3 regions of the Paenibacillus sp. A3M_27_13 genome follow, and region 2 is predicted to be linked to each of the others. Evidence: a T-box and tRNA genes for the amino acid it is inferred to sense, from the RefSeq annotation. Region 2 holds a T-box; the other regions hold tRNA genes.
What was found. The T-box of region 2 lies ahead of argS (arginine--tRNA ligase). A T-box ahead of a tRNA ligase gene usually reads a tRNA of that ligase, here a tRNA-Arg.
Positions count from the first base shown of each region.

Region 1: it has a tRNA-Arg gene. The T-box ahead of argS (arginine--tRNA ligase) is inferred to sense a tRNA for this amino acid. The anticodon was not compared.
Region 3: it has a tRNA-Arg gene. The T-box ahead of argS (arginine--tRNA ligase) is inferred to sense a tRNA for this amino acid. The anticodon was not compared.

Region 1 covers NZ_JANAVE010000004.1:46,856-55,350, forward strand. Annotated here, with positions in the region: gene tig (trigger factor) at 377-1,690, opposite strand; gene NLX82_RS16470 (hypothetical protein) at 1,834-2,742, opposite strand; tRNA gene NLX82_RS16475 (tRNA-Arg) at 3,000-3,073, shown strand; gene NLX82_RS16480 (hypothetical protein) at 3,385-4,464, shown strand; gene NLX82_RS16485 (exodeoxyribonuclease III) at 4,481-5,245, shown strand; gene NLX82_RS16490 (cellobiose phosphorylase) at 5,332-8,495, opposite strand, start outside.
Region 2 covers NZ_JANAVE010000002.1:1,159,072-1,167,566, forward strand. Annotated here, with positions in the region: gene miaB (tRNA (N6-isopentenyl adenosine(37)-C2)-methylthiotransferase MiaB) at 1-841, shown strand, start outside; gene NLX82_RS11890 (YlbF/YmcA family competence regulator) at 923-1,375, shown strand; gene NLX82_RS11895 (PaaI family thioesterase) at 1,498-1,920, shown strand; gene NLX82_RS11900 (NUDIX domain-containing protein) at 1,986-2,774, shown strand; gene NLX82_RS11905 (cysteine hydrolase family protein) at 2,844-3,410, shown strand; gene NLX82_RS11910 (nicotinate phosphoribosyltransferase) at 3,531-4,994, shown strand; gene NLX82_RS11915 (MogA/MoaB family molybdenum cofactor biosynthesis protein) at 5,061-5,576, opposite strand; gene NLX82_RS11920 (four-helix bundle copper-binding protein) at 5,839-6,168, shown strand; T-box leader at 6,246-6,504, shown strand; gene argS (arginine--tRNA ligase) at 6,564-8,291, shown strand.
Region 3 covers NZ_JANAVE010000006.1:72,693-81,187, forward strand. Annotated here, with positions in the region: gene NLX82_RS19535 (ankyrin repeat domain-containing protein) at 103-1,146, opposite strand; gene NLX82_RS19540 (aspartyl-phosphate phosphatase Spo0E family protein) at 1,681-2,016, opposite strand; tRNA gene NLX82_RS19545 (tRNA-Arg) at 2,754-2,825, shown strand; gene NLX82_RS19550 (helix-turn-helix domain-containing protein) at 2,943-3,254, opposite strand; gene NLX82_RS19555 (hypothetical protein) at 3,268-3,738, opposite strand; gene NLX82_RS19560 (hypothetical protein) at 4,258-4,662, opposite strand; gene NLX82_RS19565 (hypothetical protein) at 4,891-5,163, opposite strand; gene NLX82_RS19570 (hypothetical protein) at 5,902-6,396, shown strand; gene NLX82_RS19575 (hypothetical protein) at 6,935-7,261, opposite strand; gene NLX82_RS19580 (hypothetical protein) at 7,419-8,495, shown strand, end outside.

The DNA.
Region 1 (8,495 bases), on a different contig from region 2:
CCTGTATTCATCCGCTTCCTTATGTCCCATTAAAACGGAAGCAGCAAGCATGAAACGTGAACACCTTACAAAATATTTTAACATGTTCAGAGTCTCGTGTCATATTTGCATGCGCTCATATATGCAGTGCGGGCTGTTTAAAGTACACTCTGCCGAGACCTTCTCATATTTAACCATGTTTCGTATGTATGTGCAAATATACGGTAGTGACTTATGTAAAACAAGAAAACACGACTCACAGCACTTTCCATAAACGACTAAAATTTGGGTTACCAAAGGTAAAAATAAGGCACGTAACTTTCACTACGTGCCTTATCCCTATCTAATTGCTACGTTGCAGCTTGTTACAGCATACTCCGTATATTTATCGTCTGAATTATTCAGCAGCTTCAACTGGCGCTTCTACTTCTTTGCTGTTTTCCACCAACAAAGCAATTGTTTTGCGCAGTGAAATTTCTTCTTTCAGGTTAGCGAACGAGCCGTTACCTTCCAGAATGCTGCGGATTTCCTCAACTGAACGTTTGTAAGCTTCAGCCATGTTTTTCAGTTCTTCATCAATTTCCGCTTCGGAAACTTCGATGTTTTCTGCTTTAGCCACTTGCTCCAGCACGAGATTGTTACGTACGCGCTTCTCAGCATCAGCTTTCATTTGCTCTTCCAGGTCTTCCTTGCTTTGACCAGAGAATCCGAGGAACATTTCAAGGTTCATACCTTGGCTACGCAAACGGTTGTCGAAATCGCGAACCATGTTTTGCACTTCGCTCTTCACCATTGCTTCAGGAATGTCGATTGTTGCATTCTCAGCAACTTTCTCCACTACAGCACCCTCACGGGCTGCTTTAGCTTCGTTTTCCTTACGATCCAACAATTGCTTTTTCAAGTCTTCCTTGAATTCAGCCAGTGTGTCAAATTCGCTTACATCTTTAGCAAATTCATCGTCCAGTTCAGGAAGAACTTTGCGTTTCAGTTCGTGAACTTTCACTTTGAATACCGCTTGTTTGCCAGCGAGGTCAGCAGAATGGTAGTTCTCAGGGAACGTTACTTCAACGTCCTTGGAATCGCCAGTGTGCAAACCAACCACTTGCTCTTCAAAACCAGGGATAAATGTGTTAGAGCCCAGTTCCAAAGAATACTTCTCAGCTTGTCCGCCTTCGAACGGCACACCGTCCACGGAACCGTCGAAGTCAATAATAGCTGTATCACCGGATTGAGCAGCATCTTCATCAACGACAACCAATTCAGCATGACGTTGTTGCAGGCGCTCCAGTTCTTGAGCCAATTCTTCGTCGCTTACTTCGAGTTTGCTTACAGGCACTTCTACGCCTTTGTAATCGCCCAAAGTCACTTCAGGTTTAACAGTAACCTTCGCTTTGAACTTGAAAGATTCGCCTTTAGCAAATTGATCAATTTCAACGTCAGGGCTGTCAACCGGGAAGATGTCCGTTTGCTCTACAGCTTGGCTGTAAGCTTCTGGCAACAGGATGTCAATTGCATCCTGGTACAGACTTTCAATACCATAGCGTTTTTCAAAGATAGGACGTGGTACTTTACCTTTACGGAATCCTGGTACACTTACTTGTTTTGCCACTTTATTAAAAGCTTTGTCGAGTGCAGCGGCTACACGATCCGCGTCAACCTCAACTTCAAGAACCCCAAGGTTCTTCTCTATTTTCTCCCAAGTTGCTTTCATTTTATGCTTTCCCCTCCAACAAAATCTTCACTTAGTTTTCATTACAATCAACGCACACAAAATAACCACTATAGTATATCTAACATTACTGTCTTTTTCAAGAGCAGCCCTTTGAATGCTTCACAGGTAAACGTTTCCGGTCATTAAGGAGTGTTCATTCCCGCCGCTACGAATAGTCGCATCGAGCGATACGCCTGCTCAAAACGGAAACGCAACGCATCTGTAATGCCATATATAGCACGGGTTTCTTCCTCATTATTATTTCCGTTCAAACTTTCCGAAACTGTCTGGTGGAGTGCTGCAGCCCAAATATCCGGCATTCCGTCCTCTTCCACCAACATTGATCTATAATCTTTCGTACCGTATACTGCCATCACAAACTGTGACCACAGCTCCTGTGCAAAATAGAATAGTGTAGGCTCGTGCACCTCAGTCTGATCGGCCACCCGTTCCAAAATACGCATAATCGACTCTGGAAAATCACCTGGCTGTAACGGAACCGTTTCAATGTCGATTTCCGCTTGTTCATCACCCCGTCTGATTTCTATCGTCCCTTCCGTTCCGCGTCGTCGCATGGTCTGTAGAACACGGAATTGAAGTAAAGGATGGATTTCCCGTTCCGTAATCCAGCGAAGCAAGGCATCGTCGATTTCTGGGAGTTCCAGATAGGACAACTGCTCCAATGCTAAAATCGTCTGTTCGGATAAGGGTTCATCCATAGCCATCCGCAACAGCTTGTTGCCGTAGCCTGCATCCTGCTCCTGCTTAAAGCGTGCATGACGGCGAGCTAACTCTACTTCACTGACTTCTTCTTCCACAGCGTCCGTTACCGCCCCGCTGTCAGCGTACTGTGGAAATGCAGCTTCCAGCCATTGTAATAGAGCGTTCCATTCATCGTATTGCTTCTGCTCCTGTCCCTGACACTGCATTAAAAAACGCAGCATCGCCATCGCCTCTCCGTAACGTTCGTTTTCAAGCATCACAGTAAGTTGAATTTGATAATAGTCCAGTGTCTTCGGAAACAATACAATATTATTTTCTTTTGTCGTCACCTTGGAGTCCTTTATTCAAGGCACCCCCTCTCCTTCGCAAGCTCAAGTATTTGTAGATTATATGAGAAACAGTAGCCGAAGTCCAACCACTCGTCTTACACATATTCACCTGTATTCTAACATACCCTTTTATAAGGCAAAAAAAACTACGTCTACTCAGAATTTATGCTGTATAAAGCTTAAATAAGCGATATATGCAAAATAAGACTTGAATTTCTTTTATCCATATGATATATTAATATTCGCTTGAATTTTATGTCCCAGTAGCTCAGCTGGATAGAGCAACGGCCTTCTAAGCCGTCGGTCGGGGGTTCGAATCCCTCCTGGGACGTCATAACAAGATGCTTCCATAATGGAGGCTTTTTTTGTTCTCATGAGATAAACCACGGGGGAACGTCGGGCCATCGGCATCGTTAGCCTATACTTCGCAGTCGACCATAGGAGAGTTCTCTCCTGATATATTACACCAAAAAAAGCTTCCGCAAGGGAGCTTTTTTTCATTATAAATAATGTAGAAAGAGTAGTCTGCCCAACGCTACTTTAGGCGCTGGTTTCAAGTCTCTACTCTTTCAAAAAAACGCAGAAATTGCTATCATCTATCATGTTGCACCATTTTTAAGTAAAGGAGGTAGACTGACTCCCTTGACTACGAATAACCTCCAAAAGTCGCGGGAAATTCATCGTTTTCTTGCCACTTTGCTTTCTATATTAGGTACTGGATTGGGTATGTTTTATCTCGCCATTCCTTCCTATATGATTGGAGGAGCGGCTCTTATCATCACACAGGGAATTCTGATCTATTTTACAATGTTTTCACTCGGATACCTGCTTATTATCTCGGGACCGTTGGCCATTCTTTTTCACATTTTAGGCATTGTTTTTACAGTACGATCTTTTCAAATTCCACACCATGCGGAGAGAGCACCGACAGGTGTATCCTTGCCATCCAAATGGCGCACTTTACTCAGTCTCGCTTTAGGAGCTACACTTCTACTTCTTGCAGTCACAATGAAATACGTAGATATTATCGAGCCTTTTACACAAACAGGTGAAAATAAACGCAACGTAGCCGCAGAATCAGAGCAATATCTGGAGCAGAAATATGGAGAGGACTTTCAAATTCAAAATATTAGCTATCATAGTATTCCCTTCACTGAATATACCATGGAGGCGATCTCTAATCGTCATCCTTCCGTCCTCTTTAACATGACCAAGCGTCCTTATGATGATGTCCCATTTAGAGAAAATTATCTTAACGCCCTTTGGGAGAGTCAACTGGACATGAAGCTCAAACCCGTTATACAAAAGCTATACGATGATTCAGCCGCTGTTCATTCTGGAGTGCAAGAAGGGAACACGGATAAAATGATCAAAGAATACGACGATTTTAAACTGAATCCCAAAGCGGTCGGCGATCAGTATATTCGTATAATTGTATTCGAGGATCTAACTGACTCAGGATTGCCATTGGAAAAAGAACGAGTATTACAAACCGCGAAAGTTCTCAAGACAGTGTTGGCCGGAAATAAAGCCTCATTAGATATCGAATACTTCCCTTCGACTATGAATACCAAACGAAACCTTAAGGCAATAGAAATAAACGATTATATGTTTGGTCAGGACCATTTTGATGAAAAGACCTATGAAGTCCAGATAGAAGACATTTATAAACTTGTGTCAACAAAGGATATACAAATCACATCGCTTGACCGCGTGAATTAGCAAGGAGATTAATCAAATGAAATTAATATCTTGGAATGTAAATGGCTTAAGAGCCTGTGTGACCAAAGGGTTTTATACTTATCTAAAAGAAACAAATGCCGATATTTTTTGCGTACAGGAAACGAAGCTTCAAGAAGGTCAAATCCTCATGGAGAACATGGAGGAATACACACAATACTGGAATTATGCTGAGAAAAAAGGATATTCCGGCACGGCTATTTTCACCAAAATCAAGCCGCTCTCTGTGCATTATGGACTTGAAGAAAATGAAGAACCGGAGGGCCGAACCATTACTTTGGAATTCGAAAAATTTTATCTCGTCAATGTGTACACACCAAATACCAAACGGGACTTATCCCGACTGCCCTACAGACTGGAATGGGAAGACCGTTTTCGCAGCTACCTGCAACAACTGGATGCTTTGAAGCCTGTCATCGTTTGTGGAGACTTGAACGTAGCTCATCAGGAGATCGACCTCAAAAATGCCAAAGCTAACTACGGAAATGCCGGATTTACGCCTGAGGAACGGGAACGCATGTCACAGCTGCTAGACGCCGGATTTATAGATACCTTCAGATACTTTTATCCTGACCGGACGGATGTTTATTCCTGGTGGTCCTACATGCTAAAGGTGAGAGAAAGGAATATCGGCTGGCGGATTGATTACTTCCTCGTCTCGGAGAGACTTCGTCCGCTATTGATGGATGCGAGCATTGATTGTCATATTACAGGCAGTGACCACTGTCCTGTGATATTGGAGTTGCAAGATATTTCAGCATAGCCCCCCCTGCCTGGCACAAGGATTTATGAAGTCTTAAAAAGCCGTCATGCTCTGTTATTGCAGCATGACGGCTTTAATTAATGGAGCTATTTCCCCAAATATACCTCGATACGGGAAATCAACCGCTCTCTCACATCTTGCGCCTCTTTTTGATCTAATACAGCCTGGCTTATCGTCTTCTTTTCGCCACTGGCGTAATGCAGTACATACTGGGTCACTATGCATTCCGGTGCATAAGTATCCTTGCGATCCGTATTAAAATAAGTCACCTGGCAGCTTCCGAGAAAACAGAAAGATAGCTCACCTGTAGCTGTGAACAGCCAGCCTGGCAGCTTGGGCTCCAGTCTCAAGGATAGGCCCCTATGATCATAGCCAAACGGTTGCCCGCCGGTCATCATCCATATCCACATATGAATAAATTCTGCCGTAGATCCGCTCAGCCTCGCAATATATCCCGTTCCATGCAAACTTGCATCAGGATTAGCAATACTAGCAATAAAGGAGCTGTTCTCCAGCGTGCTTCTTCCGTAGACCTCTGGGTCCATAAAAGGCGGTAATGCTTTTTTAATGTCTGAAAAAAATTCAGTGTATAGACCCGCCCTTAAGCATTCAAGTAAATATTTATATTCCATATGCATAAATATAGATTCATTTTCCAGCCAACCCGGTGTAAAAGCTCTGGAACGACCGAGTTCGAATGGCTGCCCCGCCAGACTTTCATTCACCTTATACATGCCCAGCTTCCTGTCGTAAAGTCCACTCTGCCTGATTTGCCGATACAGCTTCTGCCCATTTACAATGTCACCAACCACTTTCATAGCCCGGGTCGGTCCCTCCAGAAAATATGGTGTATCCTTACGTTCGAAGGAATGTATGTTTACGAGCTTGTCCCCGCAGTCATCCTCCTGTACCTCGAATTCTCTGGCTTCATAATAAAAGAAGGTTGGGTATATTCCCTCACCGATAAGCAGAGCCTTATCCATCCCCTGTTGGAGCTTACGTTCAGCCTGGCGCAAAAACACCAGCACATCATCAAACGCTAGCGGTGTCTCTACCCCTTCAAATCCAAAACGAACTGTTTCTCGATACGCTTCTCTAGCATCCGAAATTCGTGACCAGAAGCTGTAATCCTTGCTTTCATTCCTGTAATCAGCCTCATCAGAAGCGTGGTAGTATTCCTCCATTGTGAGCCTCAGCTGTTGGATCAACTTAGCAACTTCTCGCGGCAACCGTAGCACAGAATCGCCCGAAAGCTTCACCTGTGCATTTATTAAAAATCTTACGAGTCGCTGTAATTCACACAGTTCACTGAATCCAGAAGCAAACAGCCCCGGAAGTCCGTTCATGGAATCATTCCATCCCGGCTTGCCCGCCTCCATCTCAATTCCCAAGCCCTCCGGGTCCAGCGTGGACAGCTTGATGGCTGCCAATGACAGCAGCTTTTCATATAAATTGGACTTATAAATCTCTCCGCTTCCATGTTCGGTTCGAACCCAATGAACATCGCGATCCCGGGCGTGCAGCTGAGCTTCTTTCTCCTTGCTCTCTACGACCGCCCCGTACTGACGGATACGTCCGTCCTTCATCTGCACGTATTTGTTTCGACGTGGCTGTACCCATGCCGGACTGTCGTAATACATGTACTCTCGGGTCGCGAGCAAGAGTTCCTCTTGTTTGTCCGGATAAATACTTAGATAACTTTCGATTAGATCCATGTTATAAGTCCAATGGTCGATCCAAAAACCTTCACCAAAATCAGCCTCATAGCATTGTTCGGAATGCTTGAGAGCTTCGGTTACAAACGTCTCAACCGTTTGCTTTAGCGCGATGTTGTCATGAATGATATGTTGAATCAGCTCACCCGGGGTGAACGACGATTGGAAAAAAGCACGCAAAGACGAATGATCTGCCACCTCCACCTGTCCTAGCAACGGTTCCAGCTCTCGTATTTGAAAGCTACACCCCTTTACAACAAGCGGATTATAGCCGTCTGGCTGAATCAGGCTCATAAACAAACGGATATTGAAATCTCCTACGCCGGGGTTAAACCACACATCATTTCTCCGGTTCTGGTTTGCATCGCGAAAATTACCATTTCCTTGAGAATAATATCCCGCCTGGAGCTTAAAGAAATTATAGTCCCGTTCCAGATCCCCATGCTTGCGCGAAAATACATGATATACAAATGGTTGCTCGGTGCCGTTATCCAGCAGCAATGGATAACCACCGCGTAACAGGTTATCCAGATAGTTCTGACGGCAGTATTCGTCAAATAACGGAATGGATGTCCGCGTTGCCATTTCATCCGTCAACTCTTCGATCAACGCTTTGGCTTCCTCCGCCTTCCGCTCAATATAAGACATGGTTGCAATTTCCGTAATCCGTTCATTAATAGAGTGAATATCATTCACATGCCCGATGATCGTACAGTGATTGACGGCAGTACCTGCCGCTAGTCGTGCTGTGTAGCCGCTAAACCCACAAGGCACTTTATTCGTCGTCACAGGCTGCTGTGAAACCAAGTCTTCGACGCGTGAATGGATAAAGCGATCCGGGAAGGTCAGTGCCGTATTTTCACCAAATATTACGGACGGATCGACAATTGGACTCAATAGCCTGGTCTTGCCCTCCTCCTCCACAAAGCTGTACATAAAATGTCCCGCTTCAATTTGATGAATCTCACTTGTATCCGCTGTACTTCCACGTACCTTATAGTAAGGAATGCTGTTGTTGAGATTATACACATCCATCCAGCTTTTCAGTGTATGTCCAAGCTCCTTGTATGCCCCATTATCAATACCGAAGGGCAACACGGCAGGCATGCCGTCCAGCACCTCCAGTTCAAGCTCTTGAGCGGAATGATTGACAATCTCCACCTTGCGCACCAAAGCAGCGTAACTTTCATGAGGAAGCGTGAAATATTGCACACGCACCTCAAGACCTGCGTCTGGATTGGAGCTATGTATTTCCAGCATGTGGCGGGATATCAGCATTTTTTGCTGTTCACGCTTCATAGGATGCACAGCCGAAAATGGCTCCACATAGTTCCACTCCCCCTGCATCTTCACCTTTAAAAACGTTCGAAAGCCATGTATCGGCACGAGACTATAGCTGCGGTTGGCCGGGAAAAACTCCATGATTGCTCCATTCTTATCCTCCACACCAAAGCTCGCAATTCCTTGTCCACGATTAACATAATATGCCCACAGAGGAATCCCATGAACCCCAGCAATACCGGGTAGAAAACTGG
Region 2 (8,495 bases):
CTTTACACGTGGTAAGGAAAGAAGCCGCCGTCCAGAGGATGTTATCGCTGAAGTACGGGATTTGGCACGTCAAGGCTTTAAAGAAATCACCTTACTAGGGCAAAATGTTAACGCTTATGGCAAGGATTTGAAAGATTTGAATTACAGATTCGGGGATCTGATGGATGATATGCGCAAAATTAATATCCCGCGTGTACGTTTTACGACATCACATCCACGTGATTTTGATGACCATTTGGTTGAAGTGCTTGGTAAGGGTGGCAATTTGGTGGAGCATATCCATCTGCCTGTTCAATCCGGTAATACGGATATATTGAAGAAAATGAACCGAAAATATACCCGTGAGCGTGTTCTGGAACTGGCTGCGAAGATTAAAACAGCTGTTCCGCATGTTTCTCTGACAACAGATATCATCGTAGGTTTCCCGGGCGAAACAGACGAGCAGTTTGAAGATACTCTATCTTTGGTGCGCGAGGTCGGCTATGACTTTGCCTACACATTTATTTATTCACCACGTGAAGGTACGCCAGCTGCTTCGATGGAAGATAATGTGCCTATGTCGGTTAAAAAAGAGCGTCTCCGGCGTCTGAACATTGCTGTGAACCAAAACAGCCTTCGCTTTAATAGTCGATTGCGTGGCGAAGTGGTTGAAGTGCTGGTGGAAGGCGAGAGCAAAAATGACAGCAAAGTGCTTGCCGGTCGGACCCGTTCCAATAAGCTTGTACATTTTGAGGGTTCTAAGGACCTGATTGGTTCCTTTGTTCAAGTGAAAATTACGGAACCTATGACCTTTTACATCAAAGGTGATCTGGTTGAAACGGCTGTAGCAGTTAACGGATAAAAGAATATTCTAGCGGGTTGCATGCGGTCTGAGTAAAGGGCTGTGTGCAAGCCGTCTAAGTGAGAAAAGGAGCGATGGACAATGACAGAGGAGCGGTTGCAACAAACAGAACTTCAATCGGCGGCGCGCCAGCATGATCATTTGGTCAATCGCGAAATGATATTGGCAAAAGCCAAAGAATTGGCAGGTATTTTGGGTAGCAGTGAGGAAGTACAGGTATTCCGAAAAGCAGAAGAAAAGATTCAGGATCATCAACGCATCCAGCAACTGATTGCAACGATGAAAAAGAAGCAAAAGGAAATTGTAGCATTTGAATCCTTGAAGAATCAAAAAATGATTGCCAAAATAGAGGCCGAACTTCAGGAGCTACAGGAAGAGCTTGACGGTATTCCAATTGTAACGGAGTTTCAGCAGAGTCAGGTGGAAATTAATGAGCTACTGCAAATGGTGATTATGGCGATCCGTGATACCGTTGCTGAGAAGGTAAACGTAGAAGAGGGAAAAAGCACTTCCTCGTCGAATTGCAGTGATTAGAATGAAATCTATGGTGTGGAGGCGTAGCTTCCACGCCTTTTTTTCGAAAGCATTTTGCCAACGTATATGGTTATAGGACTTCAAGAGAAATGGGACAACATAGAAGGGATGGAAGCAAGGGAATGGATAAGTTGGGTAAGATGCTAGAGGGAGAGAATAATACTTTTTGGGAGTATTTAGGGTGTGAACTGATTGCAGCTGATGCAAACGAGGTACAGATCGCTTTGGAGGCCAAACAAGAGCATACCAATGTGATGGGTATTGTCCATGGGGGTGTACTTACTTCATTGATGGATCAGGCGATGGGGATGGTCAGTATGGCTTCACGAAATATGGATCCATGTGTAACGACGAACCTGAATGTTCATTTCTTGTCACCCATGAGGCAAGGACGACTGGAGGTTAGGGCGCGAATTCTTCATCAAGGAGGTCGCACGATAACCACTGAGGCGGAAGTAAGAGATAGTGAAGGCACACTCGGTTCTACATCTACAGCAACCTTCCGAGTATTACGTACACAAGCAAGTGATTCAGGCAAGGCCTGACACTTGACAAAAAAAATTAGTATGTCATAATGAATTTATCAAAACGATATAATATGGTGATGCCAATGGATAGCAATCGTATAAACGAAGAGGCGCAAAAGGCGTCGTACAACATTAAGAAATACCGTACCCCGGATGGAGCTCCGGCGGATATCGTTATGTTTACCTTAACGAAGCGGGAGCGCAAGACGGTAACAAAGACATTGCCGATTCGTGAGCTGAAAGTGATGCTCATCAAGCGCCGCAGTTGGCCTTTTGCAGGACGCTGGGCGTTGCCTGGAGGGTTTTGTCAGGAAGATGAATCCATGTATGGAGCTGCCAAGCGGGAGCTGTTAGAGGAAACGGGTGTGGACGGCGGGCATCTGGAGTATTTGGGTGTATATAGTGGACCGGGACGTGATCCGCGCGGGTGGATCATATCGCATGCGTTTTTTGCGCTAGTAGAAGAATGGATGTTGGAACAGCGTCAGGCGGCCGATGATGCTTCCGAGGTTGGGCTATTCACGATCCGCGAAGCGTTGGAGGAATTGGAGCTGGCATTCGATCACCGGGATATCATTGTAGATGCTTATCGCAAAATTCAGTTGCAGATGCTTCAGACGACGATAGCCAAGCAGTTTTTACCGCTACATTTTACACTGGGTGAATTATATCAGGTGATTCAGAGTGTCGTACCGGATTTCGAAGAGCCAAACTTTATTCGCAAAATAACATCGACTCGTAGCAGGCAGGGAATACTGGAAGAGGTGCGTGATGAGAATGGCAAACCGCTCAGTTCCAACCAGTATTCACAAAGACCGGCACAGTTGTACCGTTTTAGTGACAGAGTACCGCGTTTATCTATCTACACGTAACGCCTAATGTAAAATAGGTTACGCATAGAACGTACAATATCACTTTGAGGATAAGGAGCTGACCGTACGATGCAGGCACTAATTGTTATTGATTACACGAAAGATTTTGTGGACGGTAGTTTGCCTGTAGGACAACCTGCGATTGAGTTGGATGAACGGATCGCAGCAATTACGCAGGCATATGTGGATCAAGGGGACTTTGTTGTCATGGCTGTGGATTTGCATGAGGAGAACGACCTTTATCATCCGGAGAGCAAGCTGTTTCCTCCACATAATATACGTGGAACCAACGGACGACATTTGTATGGCAAGCTACGTAGCCTTTATGAGCAACAAAGTGATCTTATCTACTGGTTGGATAAAACACGGTACAGTGCTTTTGCGGGCACAGATCTGGAGCTCAGGCTGCGTGAACGTGGTGTTCTGGAAGTTCATCTAATTGGTGTGTGTACAGATATATGTGTGCTGCATACGGCTGTAGATGCTTATAACAAAGGTTTTGCTATTACTGTATACAAGGACGCTGTGGCGAGCTTTAATCAAGCTGGACATGATTGGGCTTTGGGTCATTTTGAGGGAAGTCTTGGAGCTGCGGTACGGTCGGCTGAGGATACGGTTTTACGTCAGAAGAAGTAAAATAACTTAACGATTGTGCACCAATGTCCGATAACAAAATGGAGCCGGATATTGCTGAATCTGGGCAGATGAGGCGGTACGCTGCCACAAACCTGGGGACAGTCAGAGAGGATGATTACGATGCAGTCAACGAGCCTCGCATTACATACAGATAAATATCAGATTAATATGATGTACGCCCATTGGGTGAACGGAAGTCATCAGCGTAAAGCTGTGTTCGAGGCGTATTTCCGTAAACTCCCTTTTGGTAATGGATACGCCGTGTTCGCTGGTCTGGAACGCATTGTGAATTATATTGCAAATTTGCGGTTTACAGAAGAGGACATTCGCTATCTGTCTGAACAGGAGGAGAATTACGATCCCATGTTCATGGAGGCGCTGCGCCAGTTTAAGTTTGGTGGAACAGTCCATTCGATGAAAGAAGGGGCACTTGTTTTTCCAAACGAGCCTCTGGTACGTGTCGAAGGAACGATTATGGAAACGCAGCTTGTCGAGACGGCATTACTGAATTTTATGAACTATCAGACACTCATTGCGACAAAGGCATCGCGCATCAAGCAGGTGGCAAGTGACGATACACTGCTCGAATTTGGAACACGGCGTGCGCAGGAAGCAGATGCGGCGATTTGGGGAGCACGAGCAGCTTATGTGGCAGGTTTTGACGCGACTTCTAATATGCTGGCAGGCGAGCACTTTGGAATCCCGACGAAGGGAACACATGCCCATTCATGGGTGCAGACCTTTATGACGGAGCAGGAGGCGTTTGACGTGTATGCGAAGGTTTTACCAGACCAGGTTACACTGTTGGTAGACACCTTTGACACGCTGGAAAGTGGTGTTCCTCATGCGATTCGGACAGCAAAAATGCTGGAGAGTCAGGGCAAGCGTATGAATGCAATCCGTCTGGATAGCGGTGACTTGGCTTATCTATCCATTCAGGCGCGGGAAATGCTCGATGCTGAAGGCTTAGATTACGTACAAATCGTAGCTTCCAATGATTTGGACGAAAATACGATTTTTAACCTGAAAGCCCAAGGGGCACGTATTGATGTATGGGGTGTAGGAACACAGCTTATTACGGCTTCAGATCAACCTTCGCTTGGCGGGGTGTACAAGCTGGTTGAGCGTGAAGTGGATGGCGAAATGTTGCCGACGATTAAGATCTCGGGTAACCCAGAAAAAGTATCCACACCAGGCAAGAAGGATGTATATCGCATTGTGGATAAGAAAAAAGGGAGAGCTGTGGCCGATTATATTTCTTTCCCGGATGAAGAGCGTCCGCGTAATGGTAAGCGCCTGAAGCTGTTTAACCCTTTGCATCCGTATATGAAGAAGTATGTAGAAAATTATGAAGCCGTACCAATGCTTGAGCCTATTTTTATAAATGGACAGAAGGTATATGAGCTTCCTGAGCTGGATGAAATTCGTGCCTACCATACTTCACAGTTGAAACTGTTTTGGCCAGAATATTTGCGGAAGCTGAACCCTGAAATTTATCGTGTAAATCTGAGCGAGAAGGTATGGGAGCTGAAGCAAAAGCTGATCGATAGCTATATGCAGCCCGAAGTTGAAGAAAAAGAATAGTTGGAAGAGGCACCTCATGAATGTATGGGGTGCCTTTTTGTGTCGCGGCATGTAGGAAATAGGAGCTTATTTATAAATTTCTCTCATCACATGTCGTAGCTCAGGGACAATAATGCGTTCCATTGCCAAACGAACGGCTCCGCGTGAGCCAGGCATAGAAAATACAGCTGTCTGGCCCACAGTGCCAGCTACAGCCCGGCTTAATATAGCTGCTGAACCAATGTCCTCAGCAAAGCTTAAATAACGGAAGATTTCTCCAAAGCCAGGTAGTTCCTTATCCAGTAGAGAGGAGACGGCTTCATATGTAGTATCACGTGGAGAAATACCAGTGCCGCCTGTCAAAAGTACAGCCTCGATTTCATTCTGTGCCGCTGCTTCGGATACTAACTGCTGAATACCTTCGTAGTCGTCCTTGACAATGACATATCGAACAACCTTATATCCATTGGTTTCTAGTAGATCCATGAGCAGTCGTCCCCCAGTATCTGTTTCCACGGTGCGGGTGTCCGAGACAGTCACGACCATGCAATTAACCTGTTGCGGGGATTCCTGTCGATGCTCCTCTACAGAAGACATATTCATTGAAATGCTCACTCCTTGATCGGTGGTTAGACATACACTTTTTACAATAGAGCAATGACTGAGTGTATGCAAGTCAGAAACAGGGGCTAAAAATCCATGTGATTAATATCCTTGCACTTGCACACTGGAATATAGTACACTTCCTTACATAAGTCGGGATTACTTTGTTTTTATTTTATTGAAAGCGCGCACATCAAATGATTAATCTCAAGGGTCAGCGGGTAATAGTACAGCAGGGTCAACAACTGGGAGGTAATGTAATATGAATCATTCATACCAACAATGCGTGGATGCTTGCCTGGAATGTATGAACGCTTGCAATGTATGTTACGTAGCGAGTTTGAAGGAATATGATTTAGCTATGCTGCGTGAATGTATTCGAGTGAGTAGGGAATGTGCAGAAATATGCGGATTTGCTGCTCAAATGCTGCAGCGTGGAACGGATTTTGCCGAGCAAATCTGTGAGCTGTGCGCCAAGGCCTGTGAGGTATGTGCTGCTGAATGCAGCAAGCATTCCCATGATCACTGCAAGCATTGTGCAGAAGCCTGCCGTCGTTGCGTTCAGGCGTGCCGCCAGTTGGTGGCAGTGTAATTACATATATGGAACTAGTGCCTGAAGAGGAAATAATAGGTTGCTTTCTACTGAATAGGTTTGTATAATGATTGGAATTAACGTCATGGAACGGGAGAGTAGCAGCGGAGCCGTATCATTACAGCGAGCCGGAAGAGGTGTAAGCCGGTATGAGGTCCGATGTGAAGCGCACCCGGGAGACGGTTGATCCAACGAGCAGAATTTCTAGTAGATCAGCCCGGCAGACACCGTTATTAGTCATTGGAGTGAAATCGCGATTTGTGTAAGTTAGCTTTAGCTGCACAACCGATTTACGAAGAGTGGTACCGCGGGGATATTGAAGTTCTCGTCTCTTGAATTATTTCAAGAGGCGGGGGCTTTTTTTGTTAGATTCTATAAAAAGAAGGAGAGAGATCATGTTGATGAGGATTGCTGCTCAAGCGATATTGGCCCATACGGGCTTGGAGGAGAAAGAAATTTTATCTTTATTTGAGGTGCCTCCGCAGCCTGAATGGGGAGATGTGGCGTTTCCCTGTTTTGTGCTGGCCAAAAAGTTTCGAAAGTCTCCACAGCACATTGCACTGGAATTGGCGGAGCTAGTGAATCATGAAGAAGGTTTAACTGCTTCAGCATCGGGTGCCTATGTAAATATAACATTGGATCGATCTGTTCATATTCCACTTATGCTTGCTGAATTGAGCAAGGCCGATTTCCTCAGGCCCAATATCGGGCACGGACAGCGGGTAGTTATTGATATGTCCTCGCCCAATATTGCCAAACCGTTTGGTATCGGTCATCTTCGCTCTACTGTTATCGGTGCTGCCTTGTATCGTATTCTTGGTGAAACCGGATATGTTCCAATTAGTGTGAATCATCTTGGGGATTGGGGAACACAGTTTGGCAAGCAAATTGCGGCCTATAAAAGATGGGGAAATGAGGAGCAGCTACAACATGATCCGATTGGTGAATCGCTGAAGCTATATGTTCGTTTTCATCAGGAGGCCGAGCATAATCCGACTTTGGAGGATGAAGGCCGCGAGTGGTTCCGACGTTTGGAGCATGGGGATGCTGAGGCTCAACAACTATGGGAGTTTTTTGTTGAAGTTAGTCTGGGTGAATTTGATCGTATGTACCAGCGTCTGAACATTACATTTGACCATGTGCTGGGAGAAAGTTTTTACAATGATAAGATGCAGGCAGTTGTTGCTCAATTAAGAGCAAAAGGATTGCTGGAGGAAAGTGATGGTGCGCTCGTGGTTCGTCTGGAAGACGAGGAACTGCCTCCGTGTCTTATTCTAAAAAAGGATGGGACCACCATTTATCCGACACGTGATCTGGCAACAGCGATTTATCGTCATGAAGTGATGAAGGCTGATCGGTTGCTGTACGTCGTTGGTGGAGAACAGAAGTTGCATTTTCAGCAGGTGTTTGCGGTGCTGAAGCATGCAGGGGAGGCTTGGGCGGAGCAATGTGAGCATGTGCCGTTTGGATTAATGCGGTTTGCGGGTAAGAAAATGTCCACAAGACGCGGAAAAGTTGTCAAACTGGAGGAGGTGCTGGATGAAGCTATAGCGCGTGCTCAAGCCATCATTACTCAGAAGAACCCCGATTTGCAGGAACAACAGGCAGTAGCTGAGGACGTTGGTATCGGGGCGATTATTTTTGGTGATTTAAAAAACAACCGGCTGAATGAAGTGGATTTTTCGTTGGAGGAGGCGCTGACCTTTGAAGGCGAGACCGGGCCTTATGTGCAGTATACTCATGCGCGCATTCGCAGCCTTCTGGAGAAAGCTCACGCTCGCGTCGATGTTGATAATACCAATTCTAGCGACAACGCCCTTGTCCAAGATAGCCATTCTCGTGATTTGAATGACGTATCGGATGGAATGTTGGGTGACACAGGTTGGGCGCTGCTTAAGCAGTTGGATCGCTATCACGGACAACTGATACGTGCGGTTCGCCAACTGGAGCCTTCGGTAATTGCGAGATTTGCATTGGATACGGCCCAGGCGTTTAACCGTTTTTACGCCAAGGAAAGGATTGTCGATGGTGGACAGTGGCGTATTCAGTTGGCGGAACAAACTGCCGATATTCTGGCATGCGCGCTGCAACTTCTTGGTCTGAAAGCACCGAATCGGATGTAAGCAAAGCGAACAAAGGGGAGCGAGTTTTTGCTGGCGGGATGACTGCTACCCAGACCTGGATATTCCAAAGGAATACTGTAAAAAAATAAATCGGTTACAGGCACTTTTGGGTATGTATAAAGATTGTGAGCAGAAAAGAGTTAGACGGGTACACTAAACGCAGGTATTCCACTGTTTTGCAACCAATTTGTGCATATTTGAAAC
Region 3 (8,495 bases), on a different contig from region 2:
ATAAGCTCAATTCTAACTTATCGTAGCAAATTGGTATGAAACGTATAGCTGACCTAATAAAGTCGGCTTCATACTAGATCTGCTAACAAAGAAATTCCTTAATCATTCCATCATATTAAATGTTGTTTTGTCTTCACGTGCCCAAGCCAATTCCAAAGGTGTTTTTCCATTATCATCTTTAGCCTTAATGTCAGCCCCATATTTTAATAGGACTTCTACTGCTGCTGCATTTCCCTTACTGACAGCTCTATGCAAGGCTGATTGTTTATACTGGTTCCTACATTCAATATTAGCCCCATGATCCAACAGGAATTGAATACCCAAAATGTTATTACAATCCGCAAAATTATGTAAAGGGGGAAACGGTTTCTTTTCGCAATTCACATCACAGCCCAGCTCTAATATATCATTCAACAGAGCTTCATCTTTACAATGAAGAGCGATCCCGAACCCCTTCTTTTCTACCTCTTTTTGATAGATATCCGCATATTCCGTATGTATATAATTCACAATATCACTTGAATATCTAAATGCAATTTCAAGCGGTGTTTCAGCCAACGCACGTTTTCCTACATTTGCCCCTTTTTCTGCTAAAAGTCTAAATGCCTCTAAATTATTGTGTTTACAGCAAAACTGCAAAGCTGTACCGTGATATTTCAAAACCTTATCTAAATTGGATTTACTTGCGTTCGCAACGAGTTCCTTGATTCCTTCCATATCATTCATATAGCATGCAAACACTAGAGTTTCTTTAATTTTCTCGGCTTTTAATGATTTCCGTAAGGTTACTTTACTTTCCTCTCCCTCCGGTTCCAAATCATATCTCTGGTAGATAATCAATTCGAAGACATCACTATCATAAAGCTCTGGATTCATATCGTTTACAATACTATATTCCATTAATTTTCCAGCTTCCACTTTAATACAAAGAATCCCCTTTCCCCTCATTATCATCCCAATCTCATTTGTATATTTTTCAAAAAGAAAAACCGTTATATCACTAACATATGAGACTTCATTTTCAACAATCTTATAATATCCGCTGGTGAACGAATTCTCTGTACCTGATATTAAATAAATATAAGTTTTCCCTTTAATCACAGATTCATCGACAATACTGTTAACCAAATTCTCCACACTTTTCATACATCCATGCCCCCATGATTATACCTTCTTTATTTCTGATATATTAGCATGAAATTCATACGCCAGTAAAAAATCAAACTGATTTTAAACCCATTCAATTAAATTGTGTGAATCGTTATATAATATTTCCCAAAATATAACTTTAATTTCTGTACAATAATAAATAATTTGTAAATTTAGAATTCAATTTTAATGTGTTTTTTTCGATTAGAACTCAACTTTATTATATTTGATATCCGCTTCTCAGATTTTGAAAGGCGGCCCCTCAAAATCTGAGAAGCGGGTATCAAATTTTGAGAGGCGGGTTCTCAAAATTTGATAAACGTAATCGTCTATCAAATTTTGAGAGAGGAGGTATCAAATAATGACAGACCCCCTTTCAGATTTTGAAAGAGGAGGTATCAAATCTTGAAAGTAAAGAAGTACTTATTGAAGTAGCACTAAAAGGAAGTACTACGTATGAATAAGATATTTATCACCACAAGATTAAGGAGACTTACATAGAGACAAAAAAAGAAACTCCCGAAGGAGTTTCTAAAAAATAATTCGATTATAAAGATTTAAAAGAGTATCAAGCTCCTGTGATACCTTAACTACAACTGGAGCAGATAATATATTTCCAACAGCTGTATTGTGCATTTCTTGCCGTTTAAGGGCTATTGCTTTCTCAAGTGACTCACGATCTGGAAACATTTTTGCATCCCATTCAGAAAAACCTATAAAATCGTAATCTTTTATTTTCATATCCTTTTGTACTATCAGATGTTTCCTGGCGCCAAGCAATTCCTTTTCGCAAACAATTGCGAAGTGTCTACCTTTCATGTGACTGTCCGTCTGGTATTGCTCTTGTCTTGTAATTAGTTCTTTCATTTAAATCATTCCTCCGTAGAGTCCCCGCGGTCAGACGGGGACGTAGTTATACGTTCCCCTGACCGGGAGACTTACAGAAAATACAGTTTTAGCTTTTTAGGACGCAAAAAAGGAAGAAAAGAGCATACGTATCCCGTACGTTCGTTTTCTTCCTTAACATCCATTTCACTTATGCGAAAAGCATAGCTGTTCTCCGCTTGAACCATTCAGCAGAGAAAATCATTGATCTTGTAATATTTTTATAATACCACAAAATACAGAAGTATTTCACGTTTCCCCATAGAACGGTAATGATTTCACTAAGGTTCTGTCTGCAGGTTTTGTAATGGAGCGCCCTACAGTGTCTTCTCCCTCATCTTTTTGTTTACGCTAATTTCTGTAAACTATAACCATAGATTTTGCGTAACTTTATTCCAGACTATTCTCATGTCTAGTAGCAAATTTTTTATTACAACTTATACAAACGGTTTTGGCACGCTGGTTGGTATTTACTTAAGAGAACTTGAAAGAGGGAAATATTTAGCTGGAAAACGGCACGTTACTGCTATAAATGGTCATGTAGAGATAAAATGAGGACGTCAAGAGTCGCGCAGCGTTCATTTCAGCCTTGACATCCCTTTCCTAAGGGCAAGGCTGTGTAGATCCCTAAAAGGTCAATGCTGGGGCTGCAAAGCGGCGAGAGAGGGTGGTTTTTTCAATGGATCTTGTGTATAATTGTTTTCACGCAAGAAACATATGCGCCCGTGGTCCAACGGATATGACGTAGGCCTCCGGAGCCTGAGATCGAGGTTCGATTCCTCGCGGGCGCGTCTTTAAACATAAGATACTTGTACGTATCTTTTTATTAGATCTATTTCTCGTTCATCGATTTATTTAAAAAAACACAAGGAGCCACTTTAAAGGTGACTCCTTGTGTTTTTTTATTTCTAATATACGACTTCTTTACTTGCAGCATCTTCCCCATAGAAGGGAGAAACGCTTTTCAGTCCAAGCGCATGCACAACCCGATTAATCGTATCTAATTTGACACTCTGGCTCCCTGCTTCTATTTGGGAGATCCTAGCTTGGGTAGTACTAGCAAGGGAAGCAAGTTTCGTTTGACTCCATCCTAATTTGGTTCTTCGGGCTAACACCATATCTCCAATCATTACAGAAAAAGATGTTAAATAGTCTTCAACTTCAGGAATTTGTTTAGCTTCCTGCATAAAATTTTCGAAGTCCTGCCCTAATTTTTTCATCGTGAAACTCCTTTCAGCCACCATTAATATACTTACTCGGATCTTTTAAAAAATCAGGGATCATACGTTCCGTAATCTCTACCGCCCTGTCAAATTCTGGCGATGATGTTTTCATCTTCATCACTGAGTAAGTGAAGACCAATATCTGGTTACCTTCAAAAATGTGTGTAAAAAAGATGGCTCTGAAAGCCCCTTTGCGGTTCTTTTGGTTTACGCGTAGCTCATACAAAGGCTGATGAGACTTTAGTGCCTTAACAGGCTGTACTAACGTAAACGGAATACCCACATCATCTTCAGAAATTAGATTATGAATAAGAGCTTCAGGAATGCCGTATCTCTGAGCAAACTGTAGAGCACGTGTGATCCGCTGTAACAGCCAGATAGCTTCCGGATTGTTGGCGGCGGCCTGCTTACGCAAGCGTTCTAGTTCATTTAAAACAGGACGTTGTCCTGAATTATCTTTTGCAAACTCAATATATACCATTGATTATATCACATACGATATAATATGCAACTTATCGTATGTTTCTCCTTTCGTCTTCATGTAAGTTAGAAAATGAGCCTGATTAATCAGGTGAATCCATTTTTGTTCTATGAATTCATCTGCACTAGAAGAACCCCTGATATCATTCCAGCTCATGAAGTACCATGATAGGTGTGACACACTCGAACATGTTGAAATACATTTGCCATTTAAGGTTTTTAGCATTGTGTAGTCTACGAGAATTAAGCGGGGGAAATCTCCCGCTTTATCCGCGCAGAGATTCCCCCCTAATATTTGATTTCTTTTTGAAGGAAAATAATTGCCTTCAAACTCATGAATTTATGTCAACATGTAAAAAGTAACCGATTAATATGGATACTTCTTACGGTGCGCATTCTCACATTTGGGACAAAATGCATCACACTGCGCTTATGAATCCCATCTGAGTAATCGTCGTCGAAAAGATTCTGATTTTCATTCTCCGTTTGCATATATCTTCTCACCTTTTAAAAGGTTATTTTAATTATGAATTTTTTCAATATGCCGTTGTAATTCAGCTGTTAATTCCACTTTCAAAATATACTCGCCGTAATCCCCAAATGCACCGATCACGGTCAAAGGAATGGGATGTAGTTCAGGCTTGGCTACAAATACAGAAAAAGAAACTGTAGCTCCAGGTTGCGTTACCCCGATAGTCACTTTGAGAAGGGACAAAAAGAAAGCCGCTGCATTAGCAGTATTTATCCCTAGGGAAGTCCCCTTCTGATCTGGACATACGACAGTATCCCATGCTGCACGACTAACCAACATTTGAGGGGGAAAACCCATACTTCTAGATAACTCTGTGATATCTACCCACTCACCAGCTGCGATTTGTTCATTCATCGATCGAATATTTCGATTTGCAAGAGTTGCCATTAACATATAATTGTCTCCTATTTGTTAAGTGTGTATTTGATCACTTCTGAGTGATGCACTTTTTTCAGCAGGCCTAACATTTTTCACAATGAGGCGTAACTGTCATACAACAAAGAACCTATCATTTGAATGCATGCCACTTTAATCAGCATTACATCCTCCCTTTTTAGTACAAAAAAAAGGAGATGCAATATATGCATCTCCTCACCCTCTATACACGCTATGGAAATCAGTTCACTTTGGGTTTCTAAGGAAGTTCTCAACCGAGAACTTTTGTCTTAGTTGTTCAAACGGAACAGTGACTTGGCCAATGATATTAGATTGGTCCAACAAGTTGGCGTACCCAGCAATAAGAGCTGCATCGCCAACGGCAATTTGCTCGTCACCTTCATCACTCTCATTTTTAAGAGCAGGAACAGCAGTAACCACTAAAGTGCCTCCCATATATGTACGTTGGTTGTTTGTGTTCACTCGAACAAACCTCTCTTTTTGATCTTCTTGAGACATAATACATCCCTCCTGTTTGAATAAACAAAAAAAGCCCCGAACACAAAAAAAGGCATCGTCAAATAAATTGACCACCAATTTTGCATCAGAGCATGTACATTCATTGCCGTCACCAAGACAACAATATTCTCCTTCTCCATCGACTCATGTCGTCAGAGATCATCAATGTGTTTCCGAATAGCTATATTATAGCGTAATCTAACTTAGTTATCAAGATAGACAGATAATTCATCGGGTCATATACAATTTCTACCTCTCTAAGGACTCCCTTCAGCTTAGAGACTTTCCGATCCTGTTTCAGTATCAATGATAGCAACTGCTCCACGCCAATAGAGTGAAAAAAGACCTGCTAGAGTGATTTGTATTCATCCACAAATGTAATCCTTTGCTAACAATTGCTGTAAGCAATTGTTAGCAAAAGGATCCTACAGCTTAGGTTATGAGAAAGCAAAGTACGCTCGCGGGACGCTGGTAAACGTTATTTTCCTAGATGATTCTGGTTCTGTACAGATGAGAACAGGCATCGTTAAGGCAACAGGCGATGGACGTAAAGTCTTCTTCATGGTTTCTTAAAATCCAGTAGAGGGTACTCACGAGCCCTCTTCACCCTAAAGATATCTTGGACATACAATTGAACGAGGATCATTCGGTTGACGCCTTCTTTTTTTACACTAAAAGTATTGCAACTTTCTTTTAATGGATTCGTTAAAGAAAGAGAAAGGATGTGTAAATCTAAACATGGATAAACCTGCTCGAATTATTTCTATTCTCATACTTGCTGCAGGTGTAAGTGTGTTTACTGGTTGTGGAAAGCAGGAAATAACTACACCCACTAATGAAGCGGTACCGCCAGCCCCTGAGTCGGCAGTAAAAGAAGGACCAGGTCAATCAGCCAGCTTGGACGAGATCAAATGGAATGAAGTTAAAGACCCTCTGGTCGAGGATGGCATGATAACAAAACTCAAAGTGGCTCTGGACGCCTTTATATCAAAAGATTTGGATCAGTTCCATGCTGCACTCAGCCCAACTGTTAAAACAGGGCACGATTACCTCCTGGGTCAGCCCGTGAAGTTTACAGGTATTGCCGAAGCTATAAAAGAAAAGGATCGGATATTGGTACCCGTAGTAGGCGAACGGCTTAATAAAGAAGAAGGTTCTTCACCTGATATACGGTACACCTTCTATTTCGAAAAAGATAAAGATGGATTATGGCAAATTGTTTCGATAGACTAAATGACTTTCTCATTCCATCCCCAGCAGAAGACGTTCTGATTAAAATCAGAGCGTTTTCTTTAGGTCTAACAAACTGCGGGGTAGTTGAGGTTTTGATGGCTGAAGTCACAGCAACACTGAGCTGGCTGAATGGTTTCCCATGTTTGCTTCTCCTATCCTGGCCCCCAATGTTCCGTGGGTCGCATAAAACGAAGGACAGGAACGTAGAGCGCCTTGGCTGAGGCGTTCTCCTCCGGCGAAGGCGCTCTAATTATCGGCCTGATTAGCGGGTCTTAGGGGCGGGGGGTGACCCCTTAGAGCCGGTAGCATGAGCCCATCGTTTACTGTATTGCTGACGATGTTCATACGAGATCTGCCGGTAAGTCTAATAACCTACCGGCTTTACACTGTTCCTAATATATTTCATTCTAGCGTTACGATTACGGTACTTTCAAATTGATGTTAAACCCTTTACAATTCCACAAGGTGAAAGACCTACAGTTCAATTGCGACCTAAAATAATTTAAACTATCTCCTTAATTAATGGACTCCCACCAGGCTACATATCCTGTAGAATCTGTCTTAGGGAAGATTTCCCCCATTCCTCTTCAAAGTCTGCTTCCTCTAAAGGGCGTAAGTTCTTAAATTTCCGTTTTTCCATTACCCGTAGAATATCAGCAGTGATACTTTTTATCATTTGTTGGGTTCCTTCAACTTCATTCATAATCTCCTCTTGAACACTGCGGTCTTTGAAAAAGATAAACTTGCGTATACGATCGTTCATACATGAAATGACCGTTTCAATATCTTGCTCGTCCTCTGGCTCAAAGGCTTTTTGAGTATCGGCGTAGTTCTCCTCAATGGCTTTAACGATATAACCAGCCATATTCGTAACTTCCGCATTCCGCTTCTTTTCATATACATACTTGATATGACCTCTTTTCTAATGGATAATTGTTAAGCAAACCTATGAAGCTTTTTAACGACTGCAAGCCCAATTGTGATATATTTAAGCTAAAACCTTTTTAGAAAAGGGAGATTATATGGTCAAGTTGTCTTTATTTGCTTTAACTAAAATTGTTGAATCTATCCCACAGACTATTGTGGATCATATGTATACGTATTTATATAAGGATACTGATGGTGTTTCCAAGGAGACCTGGTTGTTTGAATATGTCAAGCGTATACTTATTGAGACATTTGGGTACGACACACAGCATCTTGAAGATCACGTTGAAATAAGGGAAAAAAATTATAGAAAAAAACAACAAAGTAAAAAGTACTGGCTTAAAAAGTTTCAAGAGGAATTGGTCAAGATTCCAAACAACCCTGTCTCGATTGAAATTTCATCATGGAAGCTTGCACTTGAGCAAATGAAAGTTTCTGCACCTGAATTAGATATTATTGCCGAGTCAGAACGATTAATAGGTGTAAAAAACTTAGAGGATTTACCCGAGCTACGTTTGAAACAAATTAAAGAATGGTCATCGACAAATTCGACTTTCCTCTCGGATTATCGCTATTTGTCAACAAAGAAAACGAATCAAATACGAAAGGCTCTAGAGACAGATCTCAATTTTATTATTGCTGATACTATTGAGAAGTATGATTTAACCCAAGCTGTGGATGTACAGCCACATGGTCTAATCGAAAATGTAGTCTTCTCTGAGAAATCAACATCATTGAAAATTAAAAGAGAAATTAATGCAATTACTTTGAAAGAGACTTTCTTCGACGACTATGAGATTAGCGACAATGAGTTTCTGCGGACAATTATTAAAGTTGAAGATGGCGACTTGCTTTTTGCCGACAAAAGCTTAACAAAAACCTTAGATGGAACAGATCGGGAAATTATATTCTATGTGATGTCCCAAAAAGATGAATCTTTTTACACCGATAGAACAATCACTGTGGATATTTCTAAGTTAGTGCAGCGAGCTTACAACTCTCAAGGGGTTAAAAATTACGTAGAAATTGAAAAACGATTACGAAAAATCAGATCCTTTGGATTTCAAGCCGTAATTAAAAAACAGTCTGAAAAAGCAAGACCTGGTTCAGCAGACTGGAGTATCTTTGATTCCGTAGTAATTAATTCGAATCCTAATGGCAGACGTTATGCC